3 regions of the Streptomyces sp. SM18 genome follow, and region 3 is predicted to be linked to each of the others. Evidence: riboswitches for the same ligand, from Rfam matches in the RefSeq annotation. Region 3 holds a riboswitch; each other region holds the start of a gene.
What was found. Region 3 has a riboswitch for cobalamin ahead of B9S64_RS25925 (terpene cyclase/mutase family protein). Riboswitches for the same ligand answer to the same signal wherever they lie in the genome.
Positions count from the first base shown of each region.

Region 1: another riboswitch for cobalamin. It lies ahead of B9S64_RS05950 (cobalamin biosynthesis protein); the one in region 3 lies ahead of B9S64_RS25925 (terpene cyclase/mutase family protein).
Region 2: another riboswitch for cobalamin. It lies ahead of B9S64_RS33450 (ABC transporter substrate-binding protein); the one in region 3 lies ahead of B9S64_RS25925 (terpene cyclase/mutase family protein).

Region 1 covers NZ_CP029342.1:1,349,191-1,354,950, forward strand. Annotated here, with positions in the region: gene B9S64_RS05935 (class II aldolase/adducin family protein) at 13-672, opposite strand; gene B9S64_RS05940 (inorganic phosphate transporter) at 932-2,191, shown strand; gene B9S64_RS05945 (hypothetical protein) at 2,204-2,422, shown strand; cobalamin riboswitch at 2,570-2,699, shown strand; gene B9S64_RS05950 (cobalamin biosynthesis protein) at 2,828-3,793, shown strand; gene B9S64_RS05955 (cobyric acid synthase) at 3,790-5,451, shown strand; gene B9S64_RS05960 (putative cobaltochelatase) at 5,448-5,760, shown strand, end outside.
Region 2 covers NZ_CP029342.1:7,571,386-7,577,145, reverse strand. Annotated here, with positions in the region: gene B9S64_RS33470 (ABC transporter ATP-binding protein) at 1-35, shown strand, start outside; gene B9S64_RS33465 (serine hydrolase) at 241-1,341, shown strand; gene B9S64_RS33460 (Rid family hydrolase) at 1,549-1,944, shown strand; gene B9S64_RS33455 (polyprenyl synthetase family protein) at 2,220-3,311, shown strand; cobalamin riboswitch at 3,387-3,508, shown strand; gene B9S64_RS33450 (ABC transporter substrate-binding protein) at 3,559-4,602, shown strand; gene B9S64_RS33445 (iron ABC transporter permease) at 4,599-5,711, shown strand; gene B9S64_RS33440 (ABC transporter ATP-binding protein) at 5,708-5,760, shown strand, end outside.
Region 3 covers NZ_CP029342.1:5,782,985-5,788,744, reverse strand. Annotated here, with positions in the region: gene B9S64_RS25935 (energy-coupling factor transporter transmembrane protein EcfT) at 1-1,027, opposite strand, end outside; gene B9S64_RS25930 (hypothetical protein) at 1,033-1,989, opposite strand; gene B9S64_RS25925 (terpene cyclase/mutase family protein) at 1,986-4,775, opposite strand; cobalamin riboswitch at 4,895-5,029, opposite strand; cobalamin riboswitch at 5,124-5,199, shown strand; gene B9S64_RS25920 (hypothetical protein) at 5,317-5,760, shown strand, end outside.

The DNA.
Region 1 (5,760 bases), 4.4 Mb from region 3:
GGCGGCCCTGACTCAGCCGGGCTGGCCGTAGCCTTCGAGGGCGTCCTGGACGTCGCGCATCTGGTCCGGGGTGAGCAGGGACGGTTGGCGGCCGGGTACGGAACTGGCGGCGAGCCAGAGCCGGCACAGCCACTCCAGTTGGGCGGTGCGCTCGTAGGCCTGGTCGAGGGTGTCGCCGTAGGTGACGGTGCCGTGGTTGCGCAGGAGGCAGCCGGTGCGGTCGCGCAGGGCCTCCCGCATGTGCTCGGCGAGTTCCGGGGTGCCGTAGCGGGCGTAGGCGGCGGTACGGACGGAGCCTCCGAGCAGGGCGGCGGCGTAGTGCACCGGCGGGACCTCGGTGACCAGGGTGGAGACGGCGGTGGCGTGCACCGCGTGGGTGTGGACGACGGCGGCGGCCGGGGTGTCCCGGTACACGGCGAGGTGCAGGGGGAGTTCGCTGGTCGGGGCGAGGCGGCCGAGGACCTGCCGCCCGTCGAGGTCGACGCCCACCGCGTCCCCGGGCCCGAGCCGGTCGTAGGGGACTCCGCTGGGGGTGACGAGGACGACGGGGCCGACCCGGGCCGAGACGTTGCCCGAGGTGCCCACGACGAGCCCCTCCGCGGCGGTCCTGCGGGCCGTCGCGACCACTCCCCGCCATGCCTGTCCGATCGCGTCCTGCCCGTGGTCCGTCATGCGGGGATCGTAGCGAGGGCGTGAGGGAAGTCTCCCCAACGCCTTCGAACAGGACAAAAGCCCCGCGCCAAGGGTTCACCAAAACCGGGCAAAGGCCTGGCCGCACACCACCCCCGGAGGGCTCCGCCACCTCCCGGGGACCCAACCGGAACGTCCGCACGCGCTTGGGGTCACCACAGCGCCCTGCTCAGTTCATCTTCCGTTCACCCAGCTTGCCTACGTTCCAACTGCCAATGACGTCGAACGATTGCCTGGGTAAATGGAACACATCACCCTGCTGCTTGCGATTGTGGTCGTAACAGCTCTCGTGTTCGATTTCACGAACGGTTTCCATGACACCGCCAACGCGATGGCCACCACCATCTCGACCGGCGCCCTGAAGCCGAAGACCGCGGTGGCCATGTCCGCCGTTCTCAACCTGGTCGGCGCGTTCCTGTCCGTGGAGGTCGCCAAGACGATCTCCGGCGGGATCATCAACGAGAACGGCCTCAGAACCGAGGTCATCTTCGCGGCGCTCGTCGGCGCCATCCTGTGGAACCTGCTGACCTGGCTGGTCGGCCTCCCCTCCAGTTCCTCCCACGCACTCTTCGGCGGACTCATCGGCGCCGCGGTCATGTCGGCCGGCTGGTCCTCGATCAACGGCGGCACCGTCGTCACCAAGGTCCTGCTGCCCGCGATCGCCGCCCCGTTCGTCGCCGGTGTGGCCGCGCTGCTGGCCACGAAGCTGACGTACCGCATCAACCGGAAGATCACCGACGAGGCCCAGCTGAAGTCGACGGCCAAGGGCTACCGGGCCGGGCAGATCGCCTCGGCGGGCCTCGTCTCACTCGCCCACGGCACCAACGACGCGCAGAAGACGATGGGCATCATCACCCTGGCCCTGGTCACCGGTGGTGTCCTGGCCCCCGGCTCCAACCCGCCGGTCTGGGTCATCGCCTCCGCCGGTCTGGCCATCGCGATGGGTACGTACCTCGGTGGCTGGCGCATCATCCGCACCATGGGCAGCGGCCTCACCGACCTCAAGCCGCCGCAGGGCTTCGCCGCCCAGACCAGCGCGGCCACGGTCATCCTGGCCTCCTCGCACCTCGGCTTCTCCCTCTCCACCACCCAGTCCTGCTCCGGGGCCGTGATGGGCGCGGGTCTCGGCCGCCAGGGGGGTGTGGTCCGCTGGTCCACCGCCACCCGGATGTTCGTCGCCTGGGGTCTGACGCTGCCGGCCGCCGGTCTGGTCGGCGCGGGCGCGGAGTTCCTGACCAAGCAGGGCCCCTGGGGCGTCGCGGTGGTGGCCGTGCTGCTCGTCGCCGGGTCCGGCGCCATCTGGCTGCTGTCGCGCCGCAAGCCGGTCGACCACACCAACGTCACCGCGCCCGAGCCCGCGGGTGTCGTCACCACCGCCATCGCGGCCGTCAGCCCGCCGCCCGTGGGCGTGAACGTCCCGGAACTCAAGACCACCATCCCGGCCCCGGTCCCGGCGCCGGACGCTCCCGCAGACCCTCCGGCCCGGCCGGCCACGGTGTAAGGACGGATCCGTATGAACATCGACTGGGCGGCCCTCGCCTCCGTCTTCGGCGTCAGCCTCGTGGTCACCGTGGCGCTGGTCGGCCTCTTCAGCCTCGGCATCGTCGGCCTCGCCAAGCAGGCGTCCGCCACGACGGGCGGCTCCCCGGTGCGGGCCCGCGCCGGTGCGTACGCCTGTTTCGCGCTGTGCGCGGCGGCGGTCGGATACGGGATCTATCTGATCGTCGCCTGACCTCCCGTTCCTCCCCACCGGGCCGGACACGCACCCGCGTGTCCGGCCCGGTGTGCGTCTGCGCACACTGCGGCCTCGCAGGTCAGCGGCAGGTTGACGGCTGTTCGGGGGGCGTGGTGGACTGCCGGGGCCAAGTACGGCGGCAGCAGAGGAAGCCGGTGCGAATCCGGCGCGGTCCCGCCACTGTCACCGGGGAGCTGTCCCCCACACGGACGTCACGGCCCGCCGCGCGGGCTGGAAGGCCGGGGGAACAGCGGATCCGGGAGCCAGGAGACTCTCGTCGCCGGTCACGTCGAACCAGGGCGCGGACCCTGAGTGAGGACATCTGCCATGCCCGGCCGCCGTGCGTCGGACCCCGTACCCCCCGTGCCGTCCCCCCTCCGGGGCGCGACGGCCGGCTGATCCGTGCGAGCCGACCGCATCTTCGCGTACGGCGCCGCCGCCGGCCTGATCGGCGACCTGCTGCTCGGTGACCCCCGTCGGGGCCACCCGGTCGCCGCCTTCGGGCGCGCCGCGGCGGGCGTCGAGAACCGGCTGTGGCGCGATCACCGCGGCTGGGGCGCCCTGCACACGCTGGTCTGCGCCGGCGGCGCCACCGGTGCCGCCGCGCTGGCCGCCCGTGCCGTGCGCGACCGCCCCGCCGCGGCCGTGGCGCTGACCGCCGCCGCCACCTGGACCGTCGTCGGGGGCACCTCGCTGGGCCGGGAGGCCCGCGCCATCGGTGACGCCCTCGCCGCCGGTGACCTCGGCCTGGCCCGGGAGCGGCTGCCGCGTCTGTGCGGCCGGGACCCGCACGCGCTGGACGGGCCGGGCATCGCCCGCGCGGTGGTGGAGTCCGTCGCCGAGAACACCTCCGACGCGGTGGTGGGCGCCCTGGTGTGGGGCGCGCTGGGCGGCGCGCCGGGGCTGGTCGGGTTCCGCGCCGTGAACACCCTGGACGCCATGGTCGGCCACAGGTCGCCGCGTCACCGGCGCTACGGCTGGGCCTCCGCCCGGCTCGACGACCTGGCCGGCTGGCCCGGCGCCCGCCTCACCGCCGCGCTCGCGGTGGCCGCCGGGGGGCGCCCCCGGCAGGCGGTACGCGCCTGGCGGGCGGACGCGGACCGGCATCCGAGCCCCAACGCGGGCCCGGTGGAGGCCTCCTTCGCCGGTGCGCTCGGCGTACGGCTCGGCGGGACCCTGGCGTACAGCGGGCGGGTCGAGCACCGGCCCGTGCTGAACGGGGAGGCCGGGCGCGAGGTGCGCACCGGGGACATCGAACGCGCGGTGCGGCTGTCGCGCCGCGTGGGTGTGCTGGCCCTGGGCGTGTGCGTGGCCGGGCGGCTGGCCGTGGGACACGTGGTACGAGAGGTTCGAAGGGGGCGGGGATGAGCGGCGGACTGCTGGTCGCGGGGACGACCTCGGACGCGGGCAAGAGCGTCGTCACGGCCGGGATCTGCCGGTGGCTGGTGCGCCAGGGGGTGAAGACCGCCCCGTTCAAGGCGCAGAACATGTCGCTGAACTCCTTCGTCACGCGTGAGGGAGCGGAGATCGGCCGCGCCCAGGCGATGCAGGCGCAGGCCGCCCGGGTGGAGCCGACCGCGCTGATGAACCCGGTGCTGCTGAAGCCCGGCGGCGACCGGTCCAGCCAGGTCGTCCTGATGGGCAAACCGGTCGGCGAGATGAGTGCGCGCGGTTACCACGGGGGCCGCCAGGAGGCGCTGTTCGGGACCGTCGTGGACTGCCTGGAGCGGTTGCGGAGCCAGTACGACGCGGTGATCTGCGAGGGCGCGGGCTCGCCGGCGGAGATCAACCTGCGGCGCACCGACATCGTGAACATGGGCGTCGCGCGGGCCGCGGGCTTTCCCGTGCTGGTCGTCGGGGACATCGACCGGGGCGGGGTGTTCGCCTCGTTCTTCGGCACGACGGCCCTGCTGGGCGCCGAGGACCAGTCGTTGGTGGCGGGATACCTCGTCAACAAGTTCCGGGGCGACGTCTCGCTGCTGGAACCGGGGCTGGACATGCTGTACGGGCTCACCGGGCGGCGTACGTACGGGGTCCTGCCGTACACCCACGGGCTGGGCATCGACGAGGAGGACGGGCTGCGGGTGTCGATGCGCGGCACCGTACGCGAGTCGGTCGTGGCGCCCCCGCACGGTGAGGAGGTGCTGCGGGTCGCGGTGTGCGCGGTGCCGCTGATGTCGAACTTCACCGACGTGGACGCGCTGGCCGCCGAACCGGGTGTGGTGGTGCGGTTCGTGGACCGGGCCGAGGAACTGGCCGACGCGGACCTGGTGGTCGTGCCCGGCACCCGTGGCACGGTCAGGGCGCTGGCGTGGCTGCGGGAGCGGGGGCTGGCCGACGCGCTGCGGCGGCGGGCCGCCGAGGGGCGCCCGGTGCTGGGCGTCTGCGGCGGGTTCCAGGTCCTGGGCGAGTGGGTCGAGGACGAGGTGGAGTCCCGGGCGGGCCTGGTCGAGGGGCTCGGCCTGCTGCCGGTGCGGGTCCGCTTCGGCCGGGAGAAGGTGCTGGCCAGGCCGGTGGGTTCGGCGCTCGGTGAGGCGGTGGAGGGGTACGAGATCCACCACGGGGTCGCCGAGGTGCGCGGCGGTGAACCCTTCCTGGACGGATGCCGGGTCGGCTCGGTGTGGGGGACGCACTGGCACGGGTCCCTGGAGAGCGACGCGTTCCGGCGGGCGTTCCTGGGGGAAGTCGCGCGGGCGGCGGGGCGGCGGTTCAGGGCCGCCCCGGACACGAGTTTCGCGGCGCTGCGGGAGGAGCAGCTGGACCGGCTGGGGGACCTGGTCGAGGAGCACGCGGACACGGACGCGCTGTGGCGGCTGATCGAGGCGGGGCCGCCGAAGGGGCTGCCGTTCGTGCCGCCGGGGGCGCCGGCCGCGGGCGGGCCTGTCGCGGGCGGGCCGGCTGCCGGCATGCCTCTCGCGGACGTGCCTGTCGCGGACGTGGCTGTCTCCGCGGGCGGGAGTGGGACCGGGCCGCCCCGGGATCCGGGGGCCGGGAGTGATGTTTCTGTGAACGAGGAGGCCCTGTGAGTACGCCGTATCCCTTCACCGCCATCGTCGGGCAGGACGACCTGCGGCTCGGGCTGTTGCTCAACGCCGTCAGTCCCGCCGTGGGCGGGGTCCTCGTACGCGGGGAGAAGGGCACCGCCAAGTCCACGGCCGTACGGGCGCTCGCCGCGCTCATGCCGGAGGTCCCGGTCGTGTCCGGGTGCCGGTTCTCGTGCGATCCCTCGGCGCCCGATCCGGCGTGTCCGGACGGCCCCCACGAGACGGGGCCGGGCGTGTCCCGGCCCGCGCGGACCGTCGAGCTGCCCGTCGGCGCGTCGGAGGACCGGCTCG
Region 2 (5,760 bases), 1.8 Mb from region 3:
TGTACGCGGGTCTCCAGCCCACACTCCCCCGGTGACTCCCGGACCCCCTCCCCTGCCCGACCCGCGCCGCGTCGAGGAGGCCGGGGCACGGGGGCGGGAACACCCCCGGCACGGAGGGGGGCTGGGACCACCCCGGGCCGGGGGCCGAGCCGCACTGTCCTCGGGCCGGTGCCCTGCGAGGCTCGTCGTCGAGCGAACGGCCGGCCCGTACGGACCGGTCCACGACCGAGGGGGAGAACCATGAAACGCGCACGTCTCGTATCCGTAGTCCTGGTCGCGGCGGGTCTCGTCGGAGCGGCCGCTCCGGCGGCCGTGGCGCACCGGCCCGACCCGGTCCAGCGGCAACTGGACCTGCTCGTGGACCGGGACGGGGTCCCGGGCGCCCTGGCGTACGGCGGAGGGGTGACCCGTACGGCCGGTGTCGCGGACCTGGAATCGGGCCGTGCGATGGTCGGCGCGCGGGGCAGCATCCGGCTGGCCAGCGACACCAAGGCGTTCACGGCCACGGCGGTGATGCGGCTGGTGACGGACGGGCGGATCCGGCTCGACGACCGGGCCGGTGACTACGTCCCCCAGCTCGCCGGACGCGCCATCACCGTACGGCAGTTGCTCAAGCAGACGAGCGGGCTCCCGGAGTACTCCGCCCTGGTCGACTGGACCCACGCCGGGACGTCGGAGGAGTACCTGGCTCTGGCGCTCGGCGCGGCCCCCGAGTTCCCGCCGGGCACCGGCTGGGGTTATTCCAACACCAACTACCTGGTGCTCGGCATGGTGATCGACCGGGTGTCGGGGGTCGGTTTCCGTACCTATGTCGAGCGGACGATCCTGCGCCCGCTGGGGCTGGACGACACCTACTGGCCGGCCCCCGACGAGTTCGCCCTGCGCGGGCCGCACGCCCGTAACTACGGCGTGCACCCGGCGGATCCGGAGGCGGGCCGGGTCGATGTCACCGAGCTGCCGGGGTACGAGTTCGGGGCGTCCGGCGGGCTCGTCTCCACGCCCAGGGATCTCAACGCCTTCTGGGACGGGCTGTTCGGGGGGCGGCTGCTTCCCGACCGGGCGGTTCGCCAGATGACGGGGGACACGACCGATGTGGGCGGCCGCGACGTCTATCCGGCGGGCAGCCGCTACGGCTACGGCGTCGCGTCGGTCCCGCTCAGCTGCGGTGGCGTCTACTGGGGGCACGGCGGCGACCTGCCCGGTGACTCGGTGGGCGGCGGGCGCGCCACGGCGGGCCGCGGCACGGTGACCGTCTACACCACCACGTGGGCGGCGGAGGGCGACGGCCTCCGCCATCTCCAGGGGGCGGTGGACGCCGCCCTCTGCGCGCGGGGCCGCTGAGCCGGGTCCGGGGGGGCGGTGCTCCGGCCCGTGGTGTCTGTCCCCCCGGACCGGAGCGGCACCCCGGCGTGGCCGGCCGCTTCCGCCGCCCCCGTCCGGCGCGGGCCGCCGGTCTGCGGGATCCGGTGGGACCGCCGCATACTGGTCACAGGTCACCGGTTCCCCACCGGGCCGCCGGTTCCGGCCGGAGCCCGCACAGGAGGCGCCATGGAGCGTACGGACATCGGCCCCCGCCACTTCGGCGGCAAGCTCGGCTACCACCACGCCGTCCTGCTCACCGACCCCCGGCGCTGGCTGGTGGTCGCCGGTCACGAGGCCCGCGACGCGGAGGGTGCGATCGCCCACGTCGGAGACATCCGCGGACAGTTCCGTCTGGCCTTCCAGCGGATGGACGAGACGTTGCGGGAGGCCGGCTTCGCCCTGCGGGACGTCGTCCAGCTGCGCCTGTTCACCACGGACATCGCCGCGGCGACCGCGCACTACGACGTGGTCACGGACATCCTGGAGGCGTCCGGCTGCGGCCCGGCCAGTGTCATGGCCGAGGTGGCGGCCCTGTCGGATCCGCGGATGCTCGTGGAGATCGAGGCGCTGGCCGCCCGGTGACGACGGCACGGCCGGGGCGGCTCGCCGGACCGGCGGGAACGGAGTCACCGGCGGGCACGGGGGCCGCCGACCGCCCGGGGCCCGCCCGCCCGGCCGCACCGCTCGTCGCCGGTCGTCGCCGGTCGTCGTCCGACGGGGCAAGGGCCCCCGCCGGGTGGGGAATCCGCGTCGGGGATGATCTCCTGGACGGTTCCGGCCGGCCCGTCGCGCGTGCGCGGGTCCTGGCCCGAGGCCGTCCACGGATACGGCTCCGCCCCTCGATCAGGAAGACCCCGATGACCGACACCCCCGGCCCCGTCGAACGGATGCTGGCACGTGCCGCCGCCCATGAGCGGCGGTTCGGCGCGCTGTTGCAGGAGTACTTCGACACGCTGGGCGCGACGCTGGAGGCGCCTGCCTTCAGCCGGTACGCGCCCGAGTGCGTCCACCTGCTGCGGGAGCTGTCCCTGCGCGGCGGCAAGCGGATGCGGGTCGTGCTGCTCCACGAGGCCGCCGGACTGGTCAGCGCGGAGCCCGCCGAGGGCCTGGACGCCGCGGCGCTGAGCATCGAGCTGCTGCACACCCACGGCCTGGTGCACGACGACCTCATCGACGACAGCCCCACCCGCCGGGGCGGCCCCTCGACGTACTACGCCTACCGCGACCGTTTTCCCCACCACCCGCGGGCGGCGCTCGGTCTCACCGTGCTCGCGGGCGACCTGGCGCTGGGTCTGTCCCTGCGGGTGCTGACGGAAGCCCCCCTGCCCGTCGCCCTGCGGCAGGCGATGACCGAGGTGGTGACACGGGCGGCGGCCGACACCTTCGTCGGCCAGATCGCCGATCTGGAGCGCGATTTCACCGCCACCGTCCCGTCCGAGGACGTCCTGCACTCGGTGGCCGACTTCAAGTCGGCCCGCTACTCCGTGCTCGCGCCGCTGCGGCTCGGGCTCCTGGCGGCCGGCGGGCAGCCCGCGGTGTTCGACGAGGAACTGCGGCGGTACGCGCGCCTGGTCGGGATCTGCGGGCAGATGCGCGACGACTACCTGGACCTGTTCGGTGACCCGGACATCATGGGCAAACCCGTCGGCACCGACATCCGCGACGGCAGACGCAGTTACACGGTCGGCGCCCTGCTGTCCGCCGTGAGCGGCACCGAACGCGCCCTGGTGGAATCGGCGCTCGGTGATCCCTCCTGCCCGCCCGGGACCCTCGCCGCCCTGCGGGAGATCGGCGAACGCCAGGGTGTCGCGGCCGGGGCACGGGCCGAGATGCGGCGCCACGCGGAGCAGGCCTCCCAGGTCGCCGCGGGCTGGCGGACGCGGTGGCGTGAGGACGCGGTCGCCTTCTTCGAGCATCTGCCGCTGTGGAGCGTCGAGCGGAGCGGGTGACCGGCGCGGGTTCGCACCGTTTCGCCCCTGGCCTGCGAGGACCGTAGGATCACCGGGTCATCACCGCGACGGGAGACAGGAAGCCGGTGCGAATCCGGCACGGTCCCGCCACTGTGACCGGAGAGGGGTGTCCCCGGGGGAGCCACCGCGTACGACGCGGGAAGGCCGGGGGCCTCGATTCGGGAGTCAGGACACTGGCCGGTCGCGGGCCCGATCCGAGGAGCGCGGACTCCGCAGGAGGCTTTACATGTACGGCGACATACCTCGCCCCGTTTCTCCCCTTTTCTCCCAGACGCGGCGCCGCCCGCTGCGCGCCATGGGTGTGGCCGTCGCCCTCTCCGCGACCCTGCTCGCCGGCTGCGGGACGTCCCCGGGCGCCGGGGAGGAGAAGTCCGCCGCGACGGCCCCGGCGAAGGGCTTCCCGGTCACCGTCGACAACTGCGGCACCCGCACCACGTACGACGCGCCACCGTCCCGGGTGGTCACCATCCATCAGCACCCCGCCGAGCTGATGCTCGCGCTCGGGCTCAAGGACCGCATGGTCGGAACCGCCTACCCGGACTCCGCCGTCCTTCCCGAACTACGGAAGGACTTCGAGGCGGTCCCCGAACTGGCGGCGAAGGAACCGTCCTTCGAGACGGTCCTGGACGCCGAACCGGACTTCGTCTACGGCGGTTACGCCAGCGCCTTCGCCGAGAACCAGGGCCGGTCCCGCGAGGCGTTCGCCGACGCGGGCATCGACACCTACCTGAACCGCGAGTACTGCGGCAAGAAGCAGGTGTCCATGGAGGACACCTACGACGAGATCCGGACCATCGGTTCGGTCTTCGGGGTGCCGGACCGGGCGGACGCGCTGGTGGCCGACCTCCGGGGCCGGGTCGGGGCTGCGGTGAAGGCCGTGAAGGGGGCACCCGAGACACCGGTCTTCGTCTACGACAGCGGCGACAAGGCGGCCTTCACCGCGGGCGGCAAGAGCCTGGGCACCGAGGTCATCAAGCTGGCGGGCGGCCGCAACGTCTTCGCCGACCTCGACGACGTCTTCGGGGACGCTTCCTGGGAGCAGGTGGTGGCCCGGAAGCCGGAGGTCATCGCGATCTACGACTACGCGGGGGCCGACAACGTCGAGCAGAAGAAGAAGTTCCTGCTGTCCCAGCCCGCCCTCGCGGACGTGCCCGCCGTGAAGAACAAGCGCTTCGTCGTCCTGCCGCTGACCGCCACCCTGGTCGGGATCCGGGCACCGTACGCCGTCGAGGACCTGGCCCACGGGCTGCACCCCGAGCGGTTCCGGTGACGGCCGGGACCCAGGACGCCCCGGGGGTCTCCGCGTCCCGGGCTCCCGTCACGGAACGGGAGCCGCGCCGCCGCTCCTTCGTCACGGCCCTGGTGGTCCTCGGTCTGCTGCTCGTCGTCTCCATGACGGCGGGCCTGGCCATCGGCTCGGTCCGGGTGCCGCCCGCCCAGGTGTGGGGCATCGTGACGCACGCGCTGGGGGTGGACCGGCCGGACGCCGACTGGTCCGGGGCGCGCGAGACGATCGTGCTCGACGTACGGGCGCCGCGGGTGCTCCTCGGCGCGATGACGGGCGCCGGGCTCGCCCTGGTGGGCACCGCCTTGCAGGCGCTGGTGCGCAATCCGCTCGCCGAGCCCTATCTGCTGGGTGTGTCGTCGGGCGCCTCGCTCGGCGCCGTGGCGGTCATCGTCTTCGGTGTGACCCTGTTCGGCCAGGTGTCGCTGTCGGTGGCGGCCTTCGCGGGGGCGCTGGTGACCCTGTTCCTCGTGTACACCACCGCCCGGTCCGGAGGGCGCATCACCTCCTCGCGCCTGGTGCTGTCCGGCGTGGCCTACGCCTCGGTGCTCACGGCGGTGATGAACCTGCTGCTGCTCACGAGTGACCGGGGCAACGAGGCACGGGCGGTGCTGGCCTGGACCCTGGGAGGTCTGGGCGGTGTGCGGTGGGGCACGCTGTGGCTGCCGGGAGCGGCCCTGCTCCTCGGCATCTGCGTGCTGCTCGCGCAGGCCCGCTCGCTGAACCTCCTGCTGGCCGGCGAGGAGGCGGCCACGACCATGGGCCTGAACGTGGGGCGGTTCCGGGCCAGGACCTTCGTGCTGCTCTCGCTGATCACGGGCGTGCTGGTGGCGGCGGCCGGGCCGATCGGCTTCGTCGGGCTGATGATGCCGCACATCGTGCGGCTGTTCGTCGGCGGTGACCACCGCCGGGTGCTGCCCACGGCGGCGCTCGGCGGGGCGGTCTTCCTCATCTGGGCGGACATCGCCGCCCGGACGGTCGCCGCGCCGATGGAGATCCCGGTCGGTGTCCTGACGGCCCTGTGCGGGGGGCCGTTCTTCCTGTGGCTGATGCGCCGTGACGCCCGCCGGGGAACCGGCCGAGGAGTGGTATGACCGGGTCCGAACTCTCCGTCGAGGGCGTCACCCTCACCGCCGGGGCCCA
Region 3 (5,760 bases):
CGCCCGCCCCGGCGACCGCCCATTCGGGCAGGCGCCACGGGTCGGGGCGGTAGGTGGTGCGGGTGACCCGGCGGCCGCCGGTCCGCAGGCCGCCCACGCACAGCAGGGCGCCGACGCCCAGGGCGGGCAGCCCGAGGAAGGCGGGCGCGGTGGCGTCGAGGAGCCCGTAGGCCCCGGCGCACAGTCCGCACATGCCGAGCAGCATCAGCGCCCCGGTCACCCGGCGGGAGCGGCGGCTCGCGGTGCCGGCGCGCCCGTACCCCCGGGAGTCCATCCCGGCGGCGAGGCGCAGTGAGCGTTCCAGGGCGTCCTCCAGGACGGGTACGACGATGCCCCGCAGCGCTTTGAGACCCTTGCCGCGGCCCGCGCGCAGTCGGCGGGCGCGGGCCACGCGCTGGACGCTCTGCACGAGTTGGGGCGCGACGCTGATCGCGACGGTGACGGCGACGCCCAGTTCGTGCAGGGCGCCGGGCAGCACCCGCAGGGCGCGTTTGGGGTTGGCCAGGGTGTTGGCGGCGCCGATGCAGCAGAGCATGCACGCCAGGCGGAGCCCGTCGGTGGCGGCCGACAGGAGGGCCTCCAGGGAGACGGGTCCGCCGAGCTGGATGCCCGCGTACCAGTCGGGGGTCGGGATGTGCGGGAGCGCGAAGAGGAAGTGGTCGTGCGGGGTGATGCCGGTGGCGAAGACGGCCCGGAACAGGACGCGGATCGCCACGACGGTGGCGGCCAGGTAGAGGTAGTACACGAATCCCCTGGCCCAGGGTGCCTCGGTGCGGCGGGCGGTCACGACGTAGCCGAGGACCGCGAGCACCAGGAAGAGCAGCAGCGGGTTGTTGGTGCGGCTGACGGCGGTGGCCAGGGCGAGCGCCCAGATCCACCAGGCGACCGGATGCAGGATCCGGGGGAGCCGTCGCCCGCCGGTGTCCGGGGCGACGCGGCCGGGTGAGGGCGTACCGGGGCCGGGCGGAGTCGTCGCGGCGCGGCCGGGCGGGGGCGGGCCGGCGGGGCCGGGGTCGGTGCGGGCCACGGGCGCTACGCGCCCCGGCGTCTGTGCCGGGCCGCGAACACGGCCGCCACGCCCACGAGCAGGACCAGCGCGCCTCCCGCCACCACGGGCACCATCGACCCCGCGTCGTGCTTCGCGTCCGCGGCCGGGGCGGCGTCGAGGACCCGGGTGTCGCCGGACCCGTCCGCCGGACCGGTGGTGGCGGGCGGTGGCACCTCGGCGGACTCGGTGGGCCCGGGGGACCCGGTCGGCTCGGCCGTCTCGCCGGGCGAGGGGCTGGAGGACGCGGTGGGGGACGGGCTCGCGGGCGGTTCCGGGGCCGTGGGGGCCGTGGGCCGCTTCGGCTCCGTCGTCACCGGGGCGGGGCCGGTGTCCGTGCCGGGCGGCAGCGCGGGAGCGTGTGCGGTCGAGGCCGGCTCGCCCCCGCCGCTGGGCCTGGTGTTGTGGGCCCGGAGCTGGTCGGGGGTGATCTGGGGGCGGCCCTGGGTGCCCCCGATGTCGGTGCCGCCGAAGATCCACAGGTCCACGCTGCCCGGCTTCGGCTTGTAGAGCATGGCGCCGAGCTGGCTGTACTCCCAGTCGTCCGCCCCGGGTCCGGCGTGCCAGTAGGACCAGTAGGCCGAGGCGGGCGGGGTGAGGACGCAGTCGTCCTGCTCGGGCGGCGGGAACTGTTGGCCGTCGCGGTAACCGCTGTAGCCGATGCGGCAGATGAACGCCGGTCCGTCGTGCCCGGTACCGGTGGTGCGCCAGCCTCCCTGGTTGAGCAGTTCGTAGCCGGTGGTGGGCGTCGAGCCGCAGGAGCGGTAGACGGGCCCGCCCCACCGGCTGAAGTCGACGGCGAGGACCGCCCCCGAGCCGGTGGTGCACCGCCCCATCGGCTGCGGGGCGGCCCCGGCGGGTGCCGCGCCCGTGGTCAGGGCGGCGAAGGCCAGGGCGAGCGCGGCCGTCAGCCGGGCAACTCGCCGCGCGGGCGGGAGGCTCATGGCCGCCCCCCTGCGGCCGTACGGCGGCGGGCGAGGACCACGGCGGCCCGGCCCGCGGCGACGAGCGCCACCCCGCACGCCGCGAGGAGACCGGCCTGTACGCCGGTGGAGGCGAGCGCCCCGCCGCCGCCGGTGCCGCCGCCGGTGTCCACGATGCCGCCGGTGCCGCCGTCCGTGCCGCCGGGGGTGACGATGACGGGGGTGGAGGGGTTCACGGTGGGTGTGGGCAGCGGGGTGGTGCCGGTCAGGTCGCGGTCCAGGGCCCCGAAGGAGATGCCGGTGGATCCGCCGACGGCCTGGGTGGACGCCCGCACGTCGGAACCGCGCTGGCCCTCCTTGGCGACGTTGAAGCCGCCGTCGGTGTTCTGCTGGGAGGCCAGGAACGCCCTCGCCTTCGCGATCCGGTCGGCGTACTTCGGCGCGTCGAGCGAGAGCCCCTGGACGGCGAGGGCGGCGGAGTTGACCGAGTTGCCCGCCGCGCCGGGGAAACCGCCGTCGGGCAGCTGCCGGCCCGCGATCCAGTCCAGCGCCTCGGCCACGGCCGTCCGGGCCTCCTCGCCGCCCGCCAGGTCCAGGGCCATCGCGGCGATGGCGGTGGAGTCCACGTCGGCGTCCCCGGTGGAGGGGATCAGGCTGGGCCACGCGCCGCTGTCCAGCTGGAGGCTCTCCAGGTAGGCGAGCGGTTTCCGCACGGCCGCCTTCTCGCCGGCCCGCGACTGGGCCATGACCGCGAGGGACTGGCCGAACACGGACTCCGTGTAGGTGTACGCCCCCTCGGCGGCGCACTTCCGGTCCGGGCTCTCGGTCGGCGCGGCGCACACGGCCGCGCCGAGTGCGGCGATCAGGTCCCCGCCGCCGAAGTTCCGGGGGTCGCGGCCGACCGCCTGGGCCAGCAGGGCCGCCTTGCCGAGCTGCCCTCCGAGGACGTACGGCGTGTCGATTCCGGTCCAGTCGCGCACGGTGCGACCCTCGCCGTCCTTGCCGCCGTCGTCGAGGAAGTCGACGATGCCGCGCAGCGCGTTGTCGTCGAGCCCGGTGGCGGCGAGCGCGTAGGCGCCGTCGACGGTGAGACCGAAGTCCGCCCGCTCCGTGCCGGGTACGGCCGGGTAGTAGTGGCCCCCCGAGAGCTGGGCGGGGGCGGTGAGGTAGGCGACGCCCCTGGCGAGGTCGGGACCCTCGCCCGCCGGTGCCGTGGGGCCGGTGGTGGGCGGCCCGGTCGTGGGCGGCCCGGTGACGGGCGGCGAGGTGGTCGGCGGGTCGGTGGGCTCGGGTGCCGCCGTCGTCAGCCGTGTCAGGTCGGTGCCCGTACCGGCGAGGACGGCGGGCGACGTCGGGTACAGCGCCGGGTCGGTGGCGCCCTCCTCGAACCCGAAGCCTCCGCCCGCCAGTTGCTCACCGGCGAGCCAGGAGACGGCCGCGTCGGCCCGCTCGGTGTCGCCCAGCGTGCGGAGGGCCTGTGCCGCGTAGGCGGTGGCCGTGACGCTGCCGGTCGTGGATCCCGTCCAGCCGGGGAACGAGCCGTCCTCGCGCTGGGCCGTGCCGAGATAGGTCCGGGCCTTGGCGACGGCCGCGTCGTGACCGCCCGCCCGGTGCAGGGCCAGGGTCACCAGGCCGGTGGTGGCGGGGTCGCCGTCGCAGTACTCGCCGGGGCGGATGAGGATGCTGGTGACACCGCCGTCGTCGCACTGCACCTGGGTCAGCCGGTCCACGGCGGCGGCCGGGGGCTTCACACCGGCCCGCAGCAGCGCCAGCACGGCCAGCGCCTGGCCGTCGGCGTACGTCGCGTTGCGGAAGTCGCCCTCGGCGGTGCAGCCGGGCGTGGGGCCGCCGCCGGAACCGGGCCCGGAGGCGCAGACGTGGGCGGCCAGGTCGCCGACCAGGTCGTGTCCCCCGAAGTCCCTCGGGTCGGCTTCCGTGATGTCCGCGAGCAGGGCCAGGCGGGCTGCGGCGGTCGCGTCGGGGGCCTGGTCCGTGCCGGCCGGGTAGGCGTAGGCGTCGGTGCGGGCGGCGAGGAAGGACGTGACCTGGTCCAGGGTGGCGCTCGCGCCGTCCGCCGCGGCCAGGGCGTACGCGGCCTCCGTGGTCAGCGGCAGGTTGGGGGTGTCGGCGCCCTCGTCGACGACGCGTTCACCGTCCGTCAGTCCGCTTCTGACCCATGCCGCCGCGGCCGGTACGTCGATCCGCCCGGCCGGGGCCGTGGGGGTGGTGCCGGGGCCCGGTGTCGTACCACCGCCGCCGATCCGCACGTCGTCGGGGGTGAAGGCGGGTTGGCCCGTGGTGCCGCCGATGTCGGTGCCGCCGTACACCCAGGCGTCCACGTCGCCGTCCCGGAGCGTGCGGGCCATGGCGCCGTACGGGCTGTAGCGCCACGTGTCCTGGCCGGGTGAGGCGATCCAGTACGACCAGTAGGCGGTGGCCTGCGGGGTGAGGACGCAGGCCTCCTTGTCCTCGGTGGGCTGCTGGACCTCCGAGCCGTAGCCGATGCGGCAGATGAAGGCGGGCCCGTCGTGCTGGGTGCCGGTGGTGGTGAACCCCGCCTCGTGGAGGAGTTCGTAGCCCGTCGTCGGTGTGGTGTCGCAGCCGCGCCGGACCGTCCCGCCGAAGGGGCCGAAGTCCACGGCGACCACGGCGCCCTTCGTCTCGGTGCAGGCGTCGAGGGGGTCGGCGGCCGCCGGGGCGGCGGTGACGAACGTCGTGCAGGCGGCGACCACGAGGCCCACCGCCGACAGCAGCGCCGGCAGGCCCGTGGCCCGGCGCCGTGCGCCTCTTCGTCTTCCGGTCCCCACCGCGGCCCCCTCGTCCTGATGTCCGCGGGCACACGAACGTGGCGAAGGGCCGTGACCGCGGCGGCGTGTGCCGCACGGCAGGGCTGGTCGACCACGCCGTAGTCCGCGACGGCGTTTCTCGCTGAAGATCTCGTCCCAGGTGTTCCGGCTCGCCCGGCGGTGCCGGGCCTACGGTTGCGGGTCAGCGCCGGGTTTCGACCGGCTTCCCCTGGAACTCAGTGCGTATCAGGCGGATTTGAGCACGCGTCCATGGACGCCGTCAAGGTGCCCTCCCCGGCGGGCGCGGGCGGTCCGCGGGCCTTCTGGCGGGACTCGTACCCCTCGGGTAGCGTCCTGGGCTGCCACACGGGGGAACCTGGTGGGAGACCAGGGCTGACGCGCAGCGGTATGGCACGACGGGACGTCGTGCCGAGCCCGAATGCCCGTGCGGCGACGCACCACAGGAAGCCGGTCCACGCGTTCGGGCGGCGGCCCAGCCCGCTGCTCCCGCACTCCCGAGGACACGGGTCCGGTCGGCGCCTCCTCATCCAAGGAGCAGGCCATGCCCCGTCTTTCGTCCTCCCGCCGTCCGGTGTTCGTCGCCGCCACGGCCCTCGGCGCCTTCTGTCTGACCGTCGTGCCCGCGGCCGCCACCGCGACGCCCGCGCAGATCGCCACCTCGAAGACCAACGGTGTCGCATACCTCACATCCCTCCAGGCCGCCGACGGTTCGTACGCCGGCCCGGGGCTCTCCAACGAGTGGGCGTTCAGCGCCTTCGCGGCGGCGGGCACGGCCGCCGTGGACGTCACCCCGGGAGGGGACACCACGAAGAACGCGAGAACCGTCTACCGCGCGCTGCTGTCCACGGCGAACTGGCCGTCCGCGACCCCGGTGGTCACCGACTACGAGCGGGCGGCCCTCAACGCCTACGCCGCCGGTATCGACCCGGCCCGTGTCTCCGCCTCCCGCAACCTGGTCGCCGACATCTACGGCTACTGGCAGAAC